DNA from 3 places in the Bacillus sp. FJAT-42376 genome. Region 3 is predicted to be linked to each of the others. Evidence: riboswitches for the same ligand, from Rfam matches in the RefSeq annotation. Region 3 holds a riboswitch; each other region holds the start of a gene.
What was found. Region 3 has a riboswitch for cyclic di-AMP ahead of CEF21_RS19305 (dicarboxylate/amino acid:cation symporter). Riboswitches for the same ligand answer to the same signal wherever they lie in the genome.

Region 1 (8,610 bases), 1.7 Mb from region 3:
CTTTGCTTTTTTCAAGAGGGCTTCCTCATCCATTGAAAGAGGTGCCGGACCTTTCACGAACATCACATACCATTTCGCTTTAAGCCGGTAGGAAATGCGGAAGCCTCTCCGGATCAGCCTTTCGCTTTCAGGACGGAGATTGATGCAGACGAAGATGGTTTCCTGCTTTCTCCACGGCCCCCGCATCGTCTGGTTCCGCTCAAGAGATTCAAGCCTTTCATCTACATCGTCTGCGACTTCCCTTAGTGCAAGTTCTCTAAGGGCAATCAGATTTCCGGTTTTGAAAAAATTCTGAAGCGACTGCTCGACTTTTTCCCTGGCGTATATATTTCCCTCTCTCATCCGCTGCCTGAGGGCTTTTGGTGAAATATCAATCAGCTCGATTTCATCTGCTGCGGTTAAAACCCGGTCCGGAATCGTCTCACGCACTCTGACTCCGGTAATTTGCTCCACGCTGTCGTTCAGGGATTCGAGGTGCTGAATGTTTACCGTGGAAATGACGGATATTCCCGCCTCCAGAATTTCTTCTACATCTTCATACCGTTTCAAATGCTTGCTGAAAGGGACATTCGTATGGGCGAGCTCGTCAACCAGCACGACCTCTGGGTTCCGGGCGATAATCGCAGCCGTATCCATTTCCTCTAAGGTGACATTTTTGTATGGGATCTGTTTTCTCGGAATGAGCTCAAGCTCCCCTACCTGCTCCTCCGTTTCCTTCCGTCCATGGGTTTCGAGGAGACCGATGGCAATGTCGATGCCTTCTTTCTTCAATTCGTTCGCTTCTCTCAGCATCGTGTAGGTTTTCCCGACACCCGGCGCGGCACCGATATAGATTTTCAGCGTTCCCCTCCGGATTTTGCTGATTTCATCGGCCATTTCATCAGCGGAGAGCCGCTTGAAAGGATTAACGGGGAGCTCCGTCTGCTTAGCTGGCAGCAGCCGCTCTCCTTCCGCTTCCGTCCGGTCCGGGACAAGGAAAATATCGATGTTCCTTGTGTGGCGGAGAATCTTATTGACAACCGAGCCTTGAATCCGCTCTTCCCACACACTCTTTTTGGAATGTCCCATGACAATTCGGGTAATGTTTTTCTTTGTTGCATAGGAAACGATGGCGGAAGGTGCATCTTCCTTCAAGAGCGGCAGCTCCTCGAATTTCCCTTCCAGTTTTTCGGTCAGTTTTTTCATCGACCGTTTAAAGGCTGCCTGTTCCGAGGTGATGGACCGGTTGTGCGGGATAAAGCAAACAACATTCAGGGTTCCGCCGAGCCGTTTGGCAATCTGGTGGCCTCTTCTGATTAAGATGGAGCCGTTCCAGTGATACTGCGCAGTAACGAGGATCCGCTCCGAGGCACCGGAGGCTCCGATCAGCCCTTGTTTTTCCCGGTATTCCTCAAGATCCTCTCCTACTTCGCCTGCCAAAAAACGAAGGGACAGCTCACGCAATGCACTCAGGCTCCCCTGGCTGAACAGTTCCCCGTACAGACCTTCCGGACATCCCTCCTGAAGCCTTTTTAAAATCGCTTCGGGAGGAACATCAAGAAGCTTGACTTCGTCTGCCCGGGTTAATGTATCCTCCGGCAGGCATTCCTCAATTTTCACCTTAAAACCCGTGAGCTTTTCGGCGATCTGCCTGGCCCCGCTCAGCTCATAAATGTTCAGCGTGGTGATGACCGAGATTCCGTGCTCAAGCAGCTCGAGGACATCGTCCAGTCTGCTCGGATGATCTGCTCCGGGACGGTTTCTTTTGGCCAGATTATCGACGAGCACCACCTCTGGATTCCGTTCAATGAGGTGCTCCATGTCCAAGTCATAGCGAATGCTTTCTCCCCGCCGCCACTGGATGGGAAGAACCGTTTCAAGCGTCCCGATTTTCTCTTCTGTTTTCGGGCGGTTTTCCCCCCTGCCGACGACACCGATCACAACGTCCAGCCCTTTTTTCTTTAAAGAATGGCCTTCGAGCAGCATATGATACGTTTTTCCCGCACCGCTGACCGCTCCTAAAATAATTTTCAGACGGCCGCGATGGAGCTTGGAAATGGAGTCCAGCAGTTCCTCAGGTGATTTTCGTCTAAATTGGTCAGCCATCGCTTCCGCCCCCCTTATTCATTACTTTTCCTTGCTAAGTTCCATGTTCAGTTCCAGAACATTGACTCTCGGCTCTCCGAACAATCCAAACTGACGGCCTTCTGTATGTTTTTTCACCATTTCCTTCAGCTCGTTTTCATCGAGATTGCGAAGCTTGGAGATTCTCGGAATCTGAATTTCTGCAGCCATCGGTGAGATGTGCGGGTCCAGACCGGAGCCGGAGTTGGTCAGCAGGTCCGCCGGAATGTCGCTTTTCTTCACATCCGGATTCGCCTTCAGGAACGCTGCGATATCTTTTTTCGTCCGCTCAATCATCTCCTCATTGGATGGTGCGTAGTTTCCGGATCCGGAACCTGCTGCATTGTTTTCAATAGAAGAAATACGCCCGGTAAAGTAGGAAGGATCTTTAAATGTCTGGCCGATCAGCTCAGAGCCGATCACCTTTCCGTCTTTTTCAATCAGACTTCCATCCGCTTTTGCGGGCATGACCGCTTGTGCAATGCCTGTCATAAGAAGGGGATAGACGATTCCGCAGATGACAAGAAGCACTAGGGCAATTCGTAAATTTTTAAGCATAATTTTCACCTTTTCTCTCGATTTAAAATACAGATAGAATCATATCAATGAGTTTAATTCCAACAAACGGAGCGACGACACCGCCAAATCCATAAATAAAGAGGTTGCGGTTCAATAGCTTCGTTGCGCTCATCGGAATGTATTTAACGCCTTTCATCGCAAGCGGAATCAGCATCGGTATAATAATCGCGTTAAAAATCAGAGCTGATAAAATGGCGCTTTGCGGCGAATCAAGCTGCATGATGTTCAGCGCCTGCATCTCTGGAATCGCAAGCATAAACATCGCAGGGATAATAGCAAAATATTTCGCTATGTCATTGGCAATACTGAAAGTGGTCAGTGCTCCACGGGTCATGAGCAGCTGTTTGCCGATTGCCACCACTTCAATGATTTTCGTAGGATCCGAGTCTAGGTCCACCATATTGGCTGCTTCCTTTGCAGCAATGGTTCCGCTGTTCATCGCAAGACCAACGTCTGCCTGAGCAAGGGCTGGCGCGTCATTCGTTCCATCCCCGGTCATGGCGACCAGTTTTCCTTCCGCTTGTTCTTTTTTGATGACCGCAATTTTATCCTCAGGCTTTGCTTCGGCAATGAAGTCATCTACTCCTGCTTCGCGGGCAATGGTCGCGGCTGTCAGCGGGTTATCCCCTGTACACATAACCGTTTTTATCCCCATTCTGCGGAGCTCATCAAAGCGTTCTCTCATCCCTGGTTTCACGGTATCTTTCAAATAAATTAAGCCGAGGATACGATTTCCGTCTGCCACGGCAAGCGGAGTGCCGCCCTCTGTTGCAATCATCGTCGTCTGATCATCAAGATCGGAAGGAATCGTTCCGCCCTGTTCCTTTACATATTCCTTAATCGCATCAACGGCCCCTTTTCTCACCCTTCGGCCGCCGGCAAAATCCGTTCCGCTCATCCGGGTTTCCGCTTTAAACTCGACCCCTTCAGCGCCATCGCGTTTCTCTTCCGCCGCTCCCTGCTTTCTCGCAAGCTCGATCACGGAGCGGCCTTCCGGTGTTTCATCGAAAAGAGAGGTTTCCATCGCGACTCTGTTCAGTTCGGTTTTACTTGTCCCCCCAACGGCTACAAAGTCAGCAGCCATCCGGTTTCCGTGTGTAATCGTTCCGGTTTTATCGAGGATAATGGTGTTGATGTCCCCTGCAGCCTCAACGGCTTTCCCTGACATTGCAATGACATTAAACTGTGTGACACGGTCCATTCCGGCAATCCCGATCGCGGAAAGCAAGCCGCCGATCGTCGTTGGAATGAGACAGACTAGCAAAGCGACAAGCGTCGCGATTGGAACTGCAGCGTCCACATAAGACGAGATGGGAAGCAGTGTCGCGCAAACAATCAGGAAAATCAGGGTTAAGCTGACAAGTAAGGTATTCAGCGCAATTTCATTCGGTGTTTTTTGGCGTTTCGCCCCTTCGACCAGGCCAATCATCCGGTCAAGGAAGGATTCCCCGGGATCCGTCGTAATTCTGATCTTAATCGCATCACTGATAACCTTTGTTCCGCCCGTCACCGAGCTGAAATCACCGCCCGACTCTTTAATGACAGGCGCTGACTCACCGGTAATGGCGGATTCATCAATCGCTGAAACCCCTTCTATGATTTCTCCGTCACTTGGAATCAGTTCATTCGCTTCCACCAGGACAAGGTCGCCTTTCCGTAAATCCGTCGAGCTGACAACCTTATAGGAACCATCCTTCTGAAGAAGCTTTGCTTTCGTATCCTGCTTCGTTTTTTTCAGGGAATCGGCCTGCGCCTTTCCCCGGCCTTCCGCTAATGCTTCAGCAAAGTTAGCAAAAAGGATGGTGATAAACAGGATGATGCTGACAATCCCGTTATACCCGGCACCTTCCCCAGGACCGAACAGGCTTGGAGCCAAAGTGAGGATAAGGGTGACTATAAACCCGATTTCCACTACGAACATAACTGGGTTTTTCGCCATCGTCATGGGATTTAATTTTTTAAAGGCATCAATTGAAGCCTGTTTGACAATATCATTTGTCATCGTCGCTTTCCGCTTCGTATTCATGATCTTGCTCCTTCTCTTCTCTTTGTATTAGTTCGCAATCGTCAGCCATTCTGCAATCGGTCCCAGTGCGAGCACAGGGAAGAATGTAAGGGCTCCAACCACAATAACGGTGAATACCAGAATCGTCATAAACGTCAAATTATCGGTTTTAAATGTTCCAAGTGTTTCAGGCACCGGCTTTTTGCTGAGAAGCGACCCGGCCGCAGCAAGCATAGCGATAATGGATAAGTAGCGTCCAAGCAGCATCACAATCCCTGTGGAGATATTCCAGAACGGTGTATTATCGCCAAGGCCCTCAAATCCGGATCCATTGTTCGCAGCAGATGAAGTGAATTCATACACAACCTGTGAAATGCCGTGGAAACCGGAGTTGGAAATCGCGGATGAGCCCATTTCAGTAGCCAGCGCGATGGCCGAAGGAACAAGAATGATCAGCGGATGAACAAGAATCGTAATCGCGATCAGCTTCATTTCTTTTGCTTCAATTTTTCTTCCAAGGAATTCCGGCGTTCTTCCGACCATCAGGCCAGCGAGGAAAACACCGAGAATCGCATACATCAGAATATTGATCGTACCGACACCGTCACCGCCGAAGATGTTGTTCAGCATCATCAATCCGAGCGGAACCATTCCGCCAAGCGGCGTCAGCGTATCATGCATATTGTTGACGGTTCCTGTTGTAGCCGCCGTTGTGACCGTTGTAAACAAGGCACTTTGGGCAATTCCAAACCGGACCTCTTTCCCCTCCATACTTCCGTTTTCCTGGGAAAGTCCGATGTTTGCAAGCGCCGGGTTTCCGTTGCTTTCAGCAAAATAGGCAGTAGCCAGGAAGGCAAGGAAAATGATGCCCATGGAGCCAAACAGGATCCACCCCTGCTTGCGGCTTTTCGCCATGTGCCCAAAAGCAAACGGCAGCGATGCGGGAATCAGGAACATTGAAAGAATTTCCAATACGTTTGTAAATGGATTAGGATTTTCAAAAGGATGGGCCGAGTTGACTCCGAAAAATCCTCCGCCGTTAGTACCCAAGTGCTTAATGGATTCAAGTGCCGCAACCGGCCCGCGGGCAATTTGCTGCTGTGCTCCTTCAAGGGTTTCAGCGTTTACTGTACCGCTAAATGTCTGCGGAACACCCTGGCTGACTAAAACAAGACCCACCACGATGGAAAGCGGAATAAGGATCCGGGTATGGGCACGCACGAGGTCCACATAAAAGTTCCCCATGCTCTTTTGCCCGGTCAGGCCTCTAAAAAAGGCAATACAGATGGCAAGCCCGGTTGCAGGCGTCGTAAACATTAAATACATGATGACCATCATCTGGGACAGATAGGATAATCCCGACTCGCCGCTGTAATGCTGAAGGTTCGTATTCGTTAAGAAGCTCGAAATCGTATTAAAGGATAAAAACGGGTCCATTGCGGCAATTCCGCTCGGGTTTCCCGGCAGAACATGCTGCAGTCTGACAACGAGATAGGTGATGGCAAACATCGCGATGTTGGAAAGCAAAGCGGCTAGCGCATATTGCTTCCAGGTCATCGATGAAAGCTTTATTCCTGATAACTTATAGATGATTTTCTCAAAGCCGAACACCCGGTCCAGCTTCGTCTCTTCCAGCGAAAAGGCGCGTGCAATATATTTCCCCATCGGAATAGCCAGCAGCACGACAAGCAGCAGGACAACTCCTATTTGAACAAAATCCATGATTTTCTCCTCCGGCATTCGAATTAATATTTTTCAGGATGAATAAGGGCATCAATTAAGTAGGCTGACAAACCAAGTACGAGAATCAGTAAAAAGATCATTCCGCCACTCCTATTCTTTTATGACTTTTTCACAAAATACGATAAATCCGTAAAACAGACCGAAGCATATAACGGCGATCCCTATCGCTGCAATGTCCATACGCGACCTCCCAAATTGAGTTCAATGAATGATAAGCAGGAAGGCGGCTGCCTCCGCCGATTGTTCTCCTGAGTGCTCCCTCCAGGGGATGGAGCAGTCCCGAAAACAAAAAATAGACCAATGCTTACTCCTTCCCCGGGCAAATCTTAAGAAAGCTCCGGCACCTGATGGGCAGGGCCAAGCAAAGATTTGTTGATTCGGAGAAAAAGCACTCATTGGTCTACGTTACGTCCAGCAAGCCAGAAGCTTCCTTTACGTCCAGTCTCCCAGACTTTTTCACTTATCCATTCACATGTTCAGTTTGTAAGCAAAATAAAAAGACCAGCGGAATGAAGGTTTTTTTTGCAGAGTTTATTAAAAAACTCCATAAAAAAACACCTTACTTAAGGCGGTCATGGACCTCCTTCGCTTTAGCCGACGAAGTTAGCTGACGGGTAGGATGGCGAAAGAGTTTCTCATCCTTTCTGCTGCTGCAGAATTAACCCCAAAAAATTGGTTCCTCCGTTCCCTGTGTGACAGGGACTAAGCCGTCTTTAATTGTTTCTTACGAGATTTATTTTAATCCTGCTGAACAGCAAAGTAAATACCTGGTTAATCATCATATCCATTCATATTTCCTTATATTTTGCCTTTATTCATTAATATCGCAACCCAGGATAAACTTTTCACATTATTTCTCCATTTTTCTCCTGTTGACAAACTTTTTCCTCCTGATTAAGATTAGCTGGAAATCAAACGGGTTATGGAGGACATGGGTTTGCCTTATACAACGAAAAAGAAACTGGAAGCAGACGTAAGCGAAGCATTAATCAAATTTCAGCGCGAGCTGATCGGCAGAGGTCCTCAAGAAGCCAAAACGTATATCATGAGGGACATGGTCATTACCCGATTCAAAGGAGTCATGACGGTTGAAGAGAAGCACCTGGTCGAACGGGATGACGGCCGAAAACTCGTCAAGCACATGAGACAGCTGCTGAGGGAAATGTACAGCGAAAAATACGAAGAAATCATTGAAGGACTGACCGGCTGCAAAGTTCTGTCCAGCCATAGCGATATCAGCACAAAAACCGGCGAACGCATCGAAATGTTTATCATGGATCAGGATTTGGAGCGGCTCATGGAGTCTGCGTCTGCCTGTTCTTCTCAAGGGGAATAAAAACGCGGTTGGGGCGGAATGGGACGGTGGACTTTGGAGTGGGTGCGGCTGATGGCTCGTTTTGGGCGGGTGGCGGGTGGCGGCTCGCTTTTTTCAGCTGGCGGTGCCTGTCCCCTGCTATTTCACCGTACTAAAGCTCTGGTACCTCTCCTGCAAACCCTTGCTGCACAAGGGATCATCGGACTTTGCCTCTGTCCCCCGCTGCGGTGATGAATGTGGGGACTGGCACCGTGCCAGTCCCCTTACATTTTACCGTACGAAAGCTCCGGCACCTATCTCCCAATCCCTTGCTGCATAAGGGCTCATCGGACTTAGTCTCTGTCCCCTGCTGCGGTGATGAATGTGGGGACTGACCCCCGCCACGGCATTACTGGAGTGAATCCTGACTGCCTCCCCGCCACAGCAAGCCACAACAACAGAACGATCACCCCACAAAAAAAACGCTTGGATCAGATCCAAGCGTTTTTGTATACCCGATTATTTTCCTGCCTTGTTTCCAATGATCTCTTCTACCGTTTCCATAACGGATTGTTCTACGTGCGCAAGGCGCTGTTCGGCGTCTTCGAGGGACGTGCCTTTAACGGCGAAGTAGAATTTGATTTTTGGTTCTGTTCCGGATGGACGCAGGCAGAACCACGTGCCGTCTTCGAGGAAATATTTCAGCACATTGGATTTTGGAAGATCGATTTGTTCTTTTTCGCCGGAATCGTTCCGCTGTCTTTCGCTGGTTTTGTAATCCTCGATAATGGTTACTTTTTTGCCGGCGATTTCAGCTGGCGGGTTGGAACGGAAGGCAGCAAGGATGTCCTGGATTTGCTCAGCGCCTTCTTTGCCTTTCAGCGTC
Region 2 (8,610 bases), 2.1 Mb from region 3:
GGAGAAAACAGGAAAAATGGAAAACTTCTCTGCTGTTTTGCCAGATAAAGAAAATGCGCTGTATTTGATTAGCATCGAAATTTTGGGGGAAGACGGTCAAGTCGAGGATACGGATGTTGAACTCATTTATGTGCCAACAGCGGAAATCAATGCAAAGGTGTCATTGAATAAAAAGCAGATCACGAAATCGGATACCATCCAATTGAAACTTGAAAATTTCGGTCCTCAGGAATTGTCAACGGGAGAAGGGTACCTGTTTGAAAAGTGGACGGGAGGAAAATGGGAACTGGCAAATCCGGATATGACGTTTAATGCTATAGGAATCAGTGTGCTTCCGGGGAAATCCCAAACCGTAACGCTGAATACAGCGAATTTGAGTTCGGGAAAATATAGAGTTGTTAAAGACGTTCGTAATGTTTTAAACATGGAGACAGACCTCGCGGCGGAATTTGAGATCAAGTAGTCACCAGTTCGATTAGACTGTGCAAAACGAAGCTGCCCCGCCATTCAGAGCCGGCCAGTGTGCGAAGGCAATCCTTCCTGACGGAGTATTTACTAACAAAGAAAAAGGGTGAGTGAATAGGTGAAACCGAAAAAAATGATGGCCGTATTTCTGCTCTTAGTATTGGCTCTTTCCGCTTGTTCAAAAGAGGAAATCCCAGTGACAGCTTCTGCAGCAAGCAAGATCCCCTCGCAAATCGGAACTCCCAGCAAAAAAAATGAATACTTTGTGTGGCCCCACAACATTCACAAGCAAACAGAATACGGTCCGCATACAGGAAAGTATTTTAAAAGAAGGGGAGGCTTCCACTTTGAGACCTCGCAATACATCCTGCCCCCAAAATCGCCTGTACAGTCCGTGCTAAAAGTCGCTTCCGCTGAGAAAACAATCCGGTATCAGCTGACGGAACGAGACCGGAATTACAAAAAAGTGAAGCTGATTGCCGAGAAAACAGGAAAAATGGCAAGCTTCTCTGCCGTTCTGCCCGACAAAGAAAATGCGCTGTATTTGATTAGCATAGAAATTTTGGGGGAAGACGGACAAGTCGAGGATACGGGTGTTGAACTCATTTATGTGCCAACAGCGGAAATCAATGCAAAGGTGTCATTGAATAAAAAGCAGATCACGAAATCGGATACCATCCAATTGAAACTTGAAAACTACGGTCCTGAAGCATTGTTTACGGGAGAAGGATACCGTTTTGAAAAATGGACGGGAGGAAAGTGGGAACAGGCCAGTCCCGATATGTCGATTAGAGATATAGGAATCAATGTTCTCCCCGGAAAATCCCAGATCATTACGCTGAATACTTCAGAATTGAGTTCGGGAAAATACAGAGTTGTAAAAGACGTTCAGAACATTTTAGACATGAAGGCGGACCTCGCAGCGGAATTTGAAATCAAGTAGTCTGGAAAGCCAGAAAAAGAGCATCTTTTCCGATGCTCTTTTTCATTGGTCCGCTTTTAGGGGCTCTTCATTTTCCTCAACGGTTTGCACGCCGTATAAATCTGAAATCTCTTTTTCTACCGCATCCAGAAATTCATCCGAAAGCAATGGCTTTTTTTCTTTGTTCATACGCTTCCTCCAATCATTTTTCCTATCGTGTATTCTTTCCGTTTTGCCATCAAAATATCTCATTTCTCTTCAGCTGAAAAAGCCGTAAAATTTTTGTTTACTTTTCCTAAATACGGGAGTATGATAATCAACGGTTTCATATTTCTAAACCGCTTAAACCATCATGGTACGGGGGACCCGTTTAATGGATAATCGTTATCCGAGGGGTGAATCCTTTAAAAAGGTAGGGCTACTCAATGGTCCGAATCCGGCAGCTAACCTCGTAAGCGTTATATGAGAAGGAAGGTGGAGCTTGTGAGACAGGAACATCCATGTCTGCAGGTCTGTTTTTAATGGCTTGCGGACATTTTTAATGGCTGAAAATCGTTTTTAGCAAAAATGGGCATCATAAGTTTAATTCTATATGGCGGTGAAAAGTTTGATTTCTTCAATAAAACGGTTACTAATCGGAAGGCCTTTAAAATCAGGGGAGCTTGGGGAACAGAAACTCAATAAGAAAAAGGCGCTCGCCATTCTGTCATCTGATGCATTATCTTCCGTTGCCTATGGTCCGGAACAAATTCTGATTGTGCTGATCACCATCAGTGCAGCTGCGTTCTGGTATTCCATTCCGATTGCATTAGGGGTTTTAGTCCTGCTGGCGGCATTGATCCTATCCTACCGTCAGATTATTTTTGCCTATCCCCACGGAGGAGGCGCCTATGTTGTTTCCAAAAACAATTTAGGAGTAAATCCCGGTCTGATTGCCGGCGGTTCCCTGCTGGTGGACTACATTCTGACTGTAGCAGTGAGTGTTTCTGCAGGAACGGATGCGATTACGTCCGCGTTTCCTGCTTTGCATGATTATAACGTGGAAATTGCGATTGTCTTTGTCATCTTGCTTACAATTTTAAATTTAAGAGGAGTAACGGAGTCTGCTTCTGTATTAGCCTATCCGGTCTACTTATTCGTTCTTGCTTTATTTATTATGATTGGAGCAGGCTTATATCATATTATAACAGGTCAGGTCCCGGCTGACGCACATACACCGATCGGCACACCGGTTGCAGGACTCAGTCTGTTTATTCTGTTAAGAGCTTTTGCATCAGGAAGCTCCGCTTTGACAGGGGTCGAGGCGATATCCAATGCAATTCCGAACTTTAAAAATCCGGCTCCGAACAATGCCGCGAAAACCCTTGTTGCGATGGGTACACTTCTTGCAATTTTGTTTACTGGAATTGTTTATCTTGCTTATTATTACGGAATTGTGCCCGCTGCAGAAGTAACGGTTGTTTCGCAAATTGCCGAGGAAACATTCGGCCGGAACTTTATGTATTACTTTATTCAAGGGACAACGGCCTTGATCTTAATTTTGGCAGCGAACACAGGTTATACCGCCTTCCCGCTCCTTGCCGTCAATCTCGCTAAGGATAAATTCATTCCAAGAATGTTTACGGTAAGAGGAGACCGCTTAGGCTACTCAAATGGAATCATCATCCTTTCTGTTTTTTCCATTATCCTGATTATCGCATTCAAAGGCCAGACAGAGCACCTCATCCCTCTATATGCCGTTGGAGTATTTATTCCGTTCACGCTTTCCCAGACAGGGATGATGGTGAAATGGCTGAAGGAAAAACCGGCCGGCTGGATCCCGAAGTTTATTATCAATACAGCGGGAGCGGTCATTTGCTTCCTTGTTACGCTGATTTTCTTCCTGACAAAATTTACACAGGTATGGTCGATTCTAATCTTCCTGCCGATTATCATTATCCTGTTTCACCAGATTCGCAAGCATTACGAAGCAGTGGGCGACCAATTAAGGATTACAACGTGCGAGCGCGCAATCCCAATCGAAGGAAACGTCATCGTCGTTCCGGTTGCCGGAATTACCCATGTTGTGGAGAATTCTTTAAACTATGCCAAATCCCTTTCTCCGGACCAGATTATTGCGGTGTATATCGCATTTGAGCGCGAAGATGAGCGCAAATTTGAAGAGAAATGGAAAAAGTGGCAGCCCGATGTTAGGCTCGTCACCCTGCAGTCCCATTACCGCAGCATCATCAATCCGCTTACCAAGTTTGTCGATACAGTCGAGAAAAAAGCGAGTGAATCCAACTATAAAGTAACAGTGGTCATTCCGCAGTTTATTCCGAAAAAGGGCTGGCACAATATACTCCATAACCAGTCCAGTCTGCTGATCCGTGCATTCTTGCTGTATCGGAGAAATGTAATCATTACGACAGTACCGTACCATTTGAAAAAATAACACGGAAAGAGGCCGATTAGGAAAGGCGGATCAGAGGCCAGCAGGGCCCTGGTCAGTTCTGCGCTGCGAGTCGGGTTCTTAGCAGAACTTCTTTAAATGATAATAAATAATAAGGCTTCAAATAGGATGAAATCGAAACGATTTCATCCTATTTTTTTTCTCCTGAAAAAAGCTGGTAAGCGTCATTTCCTTATTGTGGTATGGTATTCCCAGAGAGCGGACAGGAGGAAAAAAGAATGAGTACCTTTATTTATATGGTCAGACACGGTGAATCACCGAAGGAAGGAAAGGAAAGAACAAGAGCATTGACCGAAAAAGGGTATGCAGATGTGGAACGGGTAACGGAGATTCTGAAAGATGAGAAGATTGATGCAGTGGTATCGAGTCCGTATATACGGTCCATATTAACCGTTGAAAAATTAGCTGAACAAATAGGAAAAGAGGTTATTGTATTTGAAGATTTAAAAGAAAGAATCTTTTCTTCTGATGATAGCCGGGCAGCGGACAAAGAATTAATTCCTCTATTAGAGAGGTCATTTTTGGAACCGACATTCTCTTTAAAAGGAGGCGAATCCAATGCAGACTGTCAGAAACGAGCAGTTAGCGTATTAGAACAACTGCTCGTTTCGTACAGCGGGCAAAGAGTTGCAGTCGGAACACACGGGGCGGTTATGACCTTGATGATGGCGTATTTTGATAGCAGCTATGATTTAGAATTTTTATATAGCACCTCAAAACCTGATATTTACAGAATGGAGTTTCACGGGCATAAGCTAATCAATGTTCAAAGATTGTGGAGTGAAAATTGAAGCACACTCAGCAGAGTGGTGAAACCAGGCGTATCCGAAAGCTCAAAGCCAAACACCTGCTTGAGCTTTTCAGGTTTCCATTCAAGCAGATACTTTTGCCTTCCTGCTGACCCTGCAGACAAGCCGCATAAGGGATGAATGTGCAGCAGGAAAAAGGGTAAAGAAGACATCCATCGTTTTTCTGAGAGGCATTGGGCATATAATTGTCTTATTTTGGTGTACGCCTTTTAACGCAATCTTTGCAAATCTTTCGGGAGACATCATTTTTTGTTTCTTGAATTGTTCCATGATGAGGGATTTATCCAGTTTAACCGCTTCTGCTTTATTAAGAATCGGGGTGTCCACAAAGGCGGGGCAGAGGGCGGTCACCTTCACTCCGTATGCTTCTGCTTCATAATGAAGGGAAGTCGTTAACCCTACAACGGTATGCTTTGTTGCCGAGTAAACGGCTGAAAAGGGGGATGGACCAAGTCCTGCAGCGGAAGCGGTGTTTACGATATGGCCAAATCCCTGTTTTTTCATAATCGCATAGGCAATCTGTGTTCCGTGAATCACTCCCCAGACATTCACGTCCATCGTTTTTTTCCAGTGTGTCATATTCATATCAGAGAACTCCCCATATAAAGCAACCCCGGCATTATTAAATAAGTAATCGATTCTCCCATAATTCGTATACGTTTCATGAATGATTTTTTCCATGCAGCGGAGATCCTTTACGTCACAATAAACAAAGGCGGAACCGGTGATGGCTGCTTGAGCTTTCTTTCCCTCCGTTTCATTTATATCCGCAATGATCACAGCAGCTCCTTGACGGGATAATTCCAGGCACAGTGCTCTTCCTATCCCTGAGGCTCCGCCTGTTACAATGGCTACCTTTTTATTTTCCATCTCATCATCCCCTGACCGAAAGAGTTATAATGCAGCTTTTTTATTTTCCGCCTTAATAAGTTCTGCGTATTCGCCGGCTGTGATCTGGGCTCCCAGGCTGTTCAAATGGACGCCGTCAAGCGTTAAATGAAGACCTCTTTCTCTCGAGAGTTTATCAATCCGAGAAGGCTTTCGGTGGAAAAGAGCATCTGCCATTATCCGAGTGACTTTCACAGAAATATAGTCGGAGCTTGTTTTTTGAGCAAGATGATGCTTGAAAATTGTATGCAGGTCGAGACCGAGGAGATTAGGTTGTTTGTCCGCTAATGACAGGATGATGGAGGATAACGTTCTAAGCTGTTTATTTGCATGGCTTTCAGTGTCTTCACCAATTAAAGCCGGTGTGACCAGAATGATCTGTTTTGATGAGCCAAGTATGATTTCCACGCATTTTTTATACACTTCTTCAAATTCCTTCTCATCCTTTGCAGGAACCTGTGCCTGGGCGTTCAGCATTTTCGTATACACATCGTTTACACCAATCCAAAGAAAGGCAAGATCATAATGAGCAGGGAGCTTCTTTTTAGAAAGTCTGGAATAAAGGCTTAAGACTGTATCCCCGCCTTTTCCAAGGTTATCAAAACGGAACCCGGGAAACTGTTCTTTCAACAGCCTGGCAAAAGGGATACCTGGTCTTCCTTCGGTTAAACTGTCGCCAATCAATGCAATATGCATTTGTTTTCCTCCTAACTGGATTGGATGGATTTAAGAAATATCGAGGTTGCTTCATGAAAAAGAGGTTCCAGGGAAGCTGGCTCCTGTGTATTTGTGAGCTGGCACAGTCCTCCGAGCCATGTTCCGTAAAGTGCCGTCCATTGATCCGCGTTTCCATTGGACATAAATTCCCCATTACTGATACCTTCTGTAAAAATAGTCCTGTAGGCTGCCATGGGCACCACTGCCAGTTCATACAGCTGTTTGACCGATTCAGGACTGGACTGCGGATTCGCAGCAAGCTCCTGACCGGAACGGAGCAGCGGAGTCTGATAGTGATAAAGTACATGCATGGCCATTCCGTAAAGTTTTTCACTTGCATTTTGATAGATTGGTTCTTTAATCATCCACTTATCATTCCATTCCTTCATTGTTCTTTGAGCAAGCAGCACAAAGAGCTTCTCTTTGTTTTCAAAATGATAATAAATGTGCCCTTTGCTATAGCCGGATGCCTTTGCTAAATCTGCCACAGACGTATGATTGTAGCCCTTTTGAGAAAAAACGGTTTGAGCATGCTCCATGATTTCTTTTTTTGCCTTCCCGCTGTCATAGCGGCGTGTGCCTGTCATGAGGTGAAAACTCCTTTCTTAAATTGAACGGACGTTCTAATTTAAGTATACTTAAATTCACCCGCATAAGTTAAAATTTTTAAAATGTTCATTAAATTGTAAATATTGTTTGAGCTAGTGGTAGATAAAAGGTGGATTCATACGCTTAGGGGGATTGTAAAAAGTGCTCGATGCCGGACATCGCACGGAATGAGGATTGATCCTGGACATTAATGCCGGACATCGCAAGGAAAGAGGATTGATCCCGGACATTAATGCCGGACATCGCACGAAAAAGGTGTGATCCCGGACAACAATGCCGGACATCACGAGAAAAAGGTGTGATCCCGGACAACAATGCCGGACATCGCGGGAAAAAGGTGTGATCCCGGACAACAATGCCGGACATCGCATGGAAAGAGGTGTGATCCCGGACAACAATGCCGGACATTGTATGGAAAGGGTGCGATCCCGGACAACAATCCCTGACATCGCACGAAAGAGGTGCGATCCCGGACAACAATCCCTGACATCGCATGGAAAGAGGTGTGATCCCGGACAACAATGCCGGACATCACAGGAAAGAGGTGTGATCCCGGACAACAATGCCGGACATCGCAAGGAAAAAGGTGCGATCCCGGACAACAATCCCGGACATCGCGGGAAAAAGGTGCGATCCCGGACAAGAATCCCGGACATCACAGGAAAGAGGTGTGATCCCGGACAACAATGCCGGACATCACGAGAAAAAGGTGTGATCCCGGACAACAATCCCGGACATCACAGGAAAGAGGTGTGATCCCGGACAACAATCCCGGACATCACAGGAAAGAGGTGCGATCCCGGACAACAATGCCGGACATCGCAAGGAAAAAGGTGCGATCCCGGACAACAATCCCGGACATCGCGGGAAAAAGGTGCGATCCCGGACAAGAATGCCGGACATCGCACGAAAGAGGCGTGATCCCGGACAAGAATGCCGGACATCGCATGGAAAGAATTGCAATCCCGGACAACAATGCCGGACATCGCACGAAAAAGGTGCGATCCCGGACATCAATCCCAGACATCGCAAAGAAAAAGGATGTGCGATCCCGCACACCACCCCTCAAAAAAGGACAATCCCCATAAAAAAGCGCCGGCCTCAACCGGCCAGCGCTTTCCCTCTTATACCGCCTGCTCATGCAAAGCGGTTTTTTCTTTTTCCACAAATCCTTTTGATACCCACACTCTGGATTTCCATCGGAAGTACATCATGATGCCTCTTGTCCATTCATCGAGAATGAACGCAATCCATATGCCGGCGAGGCCGTAGCCGAAGTGGACTCCAAGAAGATAGGCGACCGGGACGCTGATTCCCCACATGGAGATCATTCCCATGTAGACAGGGAATTTCACATCGCCTGCAGCTCTGAGTGCTCCGATGATGACGAGGTTGAAGGCTCTGCCGGGTTCGAGTATAACAGTCAGCAGAATCAGCATGCCGCCGGTTTGGATGATTTGTTCATTGTTTGTGAATAAATCAAACAGGTTATCCGAGAAGGCGCTGACCGTCACAGCCATGAACAATGAGGCGCCAATGGCAAGATACAGGCTTTTCATGCAGCGTTTGAACGCTTCTTCATATTTTTTGGCTCCGACCATCCGGCCAACGAGGATCTGCGTTCCCTGACTGACGGAGATGCTGAAAAGGAAGATAAACATCATGATGTTCTGTGCATAGATTTTAGTCGTTAGCGCTTCGGTCCCGATCATGGCTACAAAAAAGGTGATGGCCATCTGGGACATGTT
Region 3 (4,502 bases):
TTATAGTAAAGAGGAAAAAAGAAGTTTTTTTGCCCTTCTCCTGTTATTTTCCCCTGTTTACACTCCTTAACCCTATAAATACTTAACCAGGCTCTAATTATCTTCATTTATCTTTCATTTACAACGAAAAAAAGAGGCTGGGACAAATGGTTTACGGCTAATAAAAAAACCGAACTATAATTTGAAACTCTTGTATAGAGCTTCGTAATCGTTCGGTTTTACTGTTTTTCATGTTTATTAAAAGACTAAGTTAAAGCATGTTATTGATTTTTAACACCTGTTGATTGGAGCGGAAGGCGTGAAACTCCTGCGGGAGCAGCGGGACAGGTGAGACCCCGCAGTGGCGAAGCCAGGAGGAGGCTCACCGCCCGCCCCGCGGAAAGCGAACGACTGCTGCGGAAATCAACAGCCAAGTTTAACAGTGCTTTTTCAAAAGAAATATTCGGTTATAAGGACAACAATTTTAGTTATGTCTCAGCCTCTAAACCGTTTTCCTTTTCTTTGAACTCTTCGCGAAGAGATAAACTGCTATCACCAGAATGAAAATGATGATGAGCGGAATCATATAAGGCTGGGCAACTTCTTTGATGTGCATCCAGTTGCTGCCGAGCTGTATTCCAAGATAGAGAAAAAGGACTGTCCATGGAATAATAGCGGCGACAGTAAAAAGGGTAAACTTCCATGCCGGCATTTTAGCAATCCCTGCAGGAATAGAAATAGCATGCCTTACAACGGGAATAAAGCGCGCTGAAAAAATAACCCCTGTTCCATATTTCTCAAACCACTGTTCAGATAAATCAAGATGCTTTTTCTTAATCAAAAGATACTTTCCGTATTTCTCGAGAAGCGGCCGCCCTCCATAATAGCCAAGCCAGTACAGAAAAAGCTGAGCAAGCGTTCCGCCAATTACGCCCGCTGCCAGTGCACCTGCAAATCCTATTCGATCCAATGAAATTAAATATCCTCCATATCCAAGAACAATTTCACTGGGGATGATTTCAATCATTAATCCAATAGCAATTCCGAAATAACCTAAATCAGCCAATGCCTGCAATATCGTAAAAATGAAATCTTTCATAACGAACTCCTTTGTCCTCAACGACCTATAGTCTACTATACGTCGTTAGCAGACAAGTATTCAACCATTTATTGCGAAACTTTAAAACCAAAATAAAAGTGCCTGCAGCGGATTAAACTGCAGGCATTTTCACTATCTATTACATACTTCCTGCCATTTTTTGATCTGGAGGCAGGCTTCCATTCTTTTTCTCGGACTCGGCTACAATAACAGCACAAGCAGCATCACCAGTAATGTTAACGGTTGTACGTGCCATATCCAAAAGACGGTCGATCCCAAGAATCAGGGCAATTCCCTCTACCGGCAAGTTGACTGAGTTTAAAACAAGAGCAAGCATAATCAAACCTACTCCCGGAACACCTGCTGTCCCAATACTCGCAAGCACGGCTGTGAGCACAACGGTCAGCAGCTGGGTGAGGGTAAGGTTTTGCCCGTATACCTGGGCAATAAATACAGTGGCTACCCCTTGCATAATCGCTGTGCCATCCATATTAATTGTTGCGCCAAGCGGCTGGACAAAGCCGCTGATCTGTTTCGGAACCCCCAGATTTTTTTGCGCTGTCTCCATTGACACCGGCAGAGTCGCATTACTGCTCGAAGTACTAAATCCAACGGTCATAGCCGGAGAGAATCCCTTAAAGAACCAAATCGGACTCTTTTTAGCTAAAAACATAATGCTTGAGCCATACGTGAGGAACGCATGAATGACAAGGGCCAGGACGACAACGATGAAATATAGCCCCATCGCTTTAATTGCATCAAACCCCTGGCTTCCAACTGCAGTCGCAATTAATCCGAATGTTCCGTATGGAGCGAACTTCATAACAATGCCTACAAGGTACATCATTAAATCATTTCCCTGCTCCAGCACTTTCTTTAGAGCAGCCGTTTTTTCGCCAAGCATGGCAATTCCAAATCCTACAAAGACGGAGAAAGCAATAATTTGAAGCATATCACCGCTTGCCATGGCCTCAATCGGGTTCTTAGGGAAAATGTTTAGCAGGGTATCAGCTACAGAAGGAGCCTTCTCTGCCTTATACTCAGCGTTTTGTGTATTAAACTCTCCCACATTTCCCGGCTGAATAACCAATGCAAGTACAAGACCGATAACGATTGCGATCGCAGTAGTAGACAGGAAATAAGCAATGGTCTTACCCCCGATTCTTCCCAGCTTTTTCGGGTCACCCAATCCGGCCACTCCTAATGTAATAGAGAAAAAGACGATTGGCACGACGAGCATATTGATTAAATTAAGAAAGATTTTGCCAAGCGGAGTAAAAAGATACAGATCCAGCTGCTTGAACAATTCGGGGGATGTAATATTCAAGATAATTCCGACAATTCCACCTGCGATTAAACCAATAATAATTTTAGTAGCCAGTTTCATAGATTACCTCCTGTTGTTCGAATAGTTTGAATTTATTATAGCTCCCTATCTTTTCCCAAAATAAGTTAACAGCAAACGCATGCTCTAAATCAGCTTTTGCCGTCATCCAATGATGCAGATGTCTATTAAATAGGAAAGCGCGCAAAAAAGCCGTGAGAAGAGTTCTCTCACGGCCTATAAGGTCACAATGCCTAAAAACAGGATTTTCCTGTTAAGAATCTCTTCTCGCTTACGAGGTTAGCTGTCGGATTCGGACGAAGAGAAATGTCCTACCTTTAAAAAGGATTCACCCCTAGTGCCGCTGCACTGTATGGTTCCCCCGCTCCCTATTGGGATTAAGCGCTTATATGGACTTGTATTTTCATTATATACAAATCGTTTGTTATTTTGCAATTATTAATTTTTTCCTAAATCATGAGCCTTTTTACTGGCATATTCCCCATTAATAGAATTTTTTATCATAAATCCGGGACTTCCGGTAGTTTCATCCATTATTTGTTAGGGTAAGAAAATTCTAGTGAATTGATTTTTTTAAAAACTGAATTGGAGAGTGGAATGATTGAGAACAACGGCAAAATTATTAGGTCTATTCATGGTGCTTTCCCTTGCTTTATTCGGCTGCGGAACCCAAGGCAGCGAGAAGTCAGAGAAGACTGAAGGGGCTGAAACGGAAGAAGGCAGCAAATCAGAGGCAACTGAAAATAAGGAAGCTGAAAGCAAAGAGGCCGAGGACGAGGCGCCTGCCGCCACAGAGGCAAAGGATGAAAAATTGGATGCGGATCAAGTATTGGAAAAATCCATTGCCGCTTATGATGAGGTTAAAAGCTATTCTAGTGCGATGAACGTCAATCAGAAAATTGATGATGGCGAAACAAAATTGGATGTAACCGGTACATTAATGACTGAAAGCAATTACGAGCCTTTTGTCATGCATTCAACAGATACCTTTAAATCAAACGGCCAGACGATTAAGTCAGAAACATATATGACCGAAGACGCTACTTACACGTCTGAAAACGGGGCGGGCTGGATGATGCAGGATTCACCTGGCTCCTTAATGACAGGCCAGCCTAAGCCGACAGATGAACTTATGTCTTTAAAAGAAGTGGCTAAGGATCTGAATATGACCGAAAACGAGAATGAATATATTATTTCCATAGATGGAGCAAAAGAGGAAGTCTTAAGTCTATATAGCGATATGGTCAACGAAGCGGCGGCGGCTCTCGGAACAAATAGTGAATCCGTCAAAATTACCGGCTTAAAAATGTCTTACACCATTGATAAAAAAACGTTTCTGCAAAAAGCATCCGTGGTTGATCTGAATATGACCACGAATCTGGATGGAAAAACAGTCACGATGAACCAGTCAATGAATGGGACGTATGACAAATTCAACGAATTAAACAGCTTGTCTGTTCCAAAGGAAGTAATGGATACTGCTAAAAAACAGCAATAAGAATGGGGCTGTCTGGAGGCTCTCAAAAACAGGGTGACGACAGCGTCTCCCTGTTTTTGTTTGCAGAAGCGGATGGGCAGCACAGTGGGAAATCCCGGCGCTAGACCAAGCCCTATTCGGGAATGTTTAAGATAACCGGGTGGAAGAAAAGGTCCCGGGCGGAAAGAAAAAATAAAAGCAGCGTGCAAAAAAACAGCCTGCATATGCAAGCTGCTGAATTTATGGCCGCGCCCGTTCTTCTGTTTTTTTGGCTGCCTTCTCATCATCTTCGTCCATCATACCCCGTGTAGCATTTTTAAACTCGCGCAGGGTCCTTCCTGCCGCCTTACCAAGCTCCGGCAGCTTTTTCGGACCAAATAGCAGCAGCGCCACTACTAAAATCAGTAAAATTTCTCCAAACCCCAAACTGCCCATCTATAAAACCCCTTTGTGTTACAGTTTGTCACTCTTGCCTAAATTATAGGCGATTTCCTTAAGAATTCCAAGTTAATTCTAAGAAAAATCTGACGGTTCACTCAATTAAAGGGAATTCAAGGAATTTATCTTTACCTGTTGACGCTTGGATTAAAATGCATTATCAT

Region 1: linked by a shared signal. The riboswitch ahead of CEF21_RS21875 (potassium-transporting ATPase subunit F) and the one ahead of CEF21_RS19305 (dicarboxylate/amino acid:cation symporter) in region 3 are both predicted to bind cyclic di-AMP.
Region 2: linked by a shared signal. The riboswitch ahead of CEF21_RS08245 (APC family permease) and the one ahead of CEF21_RS19305 (dicarboxylate/amino acid:cation symporter) in region 3 are both predicted to bind cyclic di-AMP.

The regions. Positions count from the first base shown of each region.
Region 1 is NZ_CP033906.1:1,307,333-1,315,942, reverse strand. It holds gene CEF21_RS21700 (universal stress protein) at 1-2,085, opposite strand, end outside; gene kdpC (potassium-transporting ATPase subunit KdpC) at 2,107-2,661, opposite strand; gene kdpB (potassium-transporting ATPase subunit KdpB) at 2,684-4,708, opposite strand; gene kdpA (potassium-transporting ATPase subunit KdpA) at 4,736-6,409, opposite strand; gene CEF21_RS21875 (potassium-transporting ATPase subunit F) at 6,433-6,510, opposite strand; cyclic di-AMP (ydaO/yuaA leader) riboswitch at 7,008-7,149, opposite strand; gene CEF21_RS06655 (Na-translocating system protein MpsC family protein) at 7,362-7,766, shown strand; gene CEF21_RS06650 (phospho-sugar mutase) at 8,244-8,610, opposite strand, start outside.
Region 2 is NZ_CP033906.1:1,623,023-1,631,632, forward strand. It holds gene CEF21_RS08230 (immunoglobulin-like domain-containing protein) at 1-463, shown strand, start outside; gene CEF21_RS08235 (immunoglobulin-like domain-containing protein) at 584-1,408, shown strand; gene CEF21_RS08240 (hypothetical protein) at 1,451-1,576, opposite strand; cyclic di-AMP (ydaO/yuaA leader) riboswitch at 1,717-1,861, shown strand; gene CEF21_RS08245 (APC family permease) at 1,995-3,821, shown strand; gene CEF21_RS08250 (histidine phosphatase family protein) at 4,058-4,630, shown strand; gene CEF21_RS08255 (SDR family NAD(P)-dependent oxidoreductase) at 4,712-5,518, opposite strand; gene CEF21_RS08260 (GDSL-type esterase/lipase family protein) at 5,543-6,232, opposite strand; gene CEF21_RS08265 (TetR/AcrR family transcriptional regulator) at 6,244-6,840, opposite strand; gene CEF21_RS08270 (MATE family efflux transporter) at 7,987-8,610, opposite strand, start outside.
Region 3 is NZ_CP033906.1:3,826,571-3,831,072, forward strand. It holds gene uptA (undecaprenyl phosphate transporter UptA) at 482-1,078, opposite strand; gene CEF21_RS19305 (dicarboxylate/amino acid:cation symporter) at 1,218-2,465, opposite strand; cyclic di-AMP (ydaO/yuaA leader) riboswitch at 2,678-2,817, opposite strand; gene CEF21_RS19310 (DUF6612 family protein) at 3,025-3,921, shown strand; gene CEF21_RS19315 (twin-arginine translocase TatA/TatE family subunit) at 4,141-4,335, opposite strand.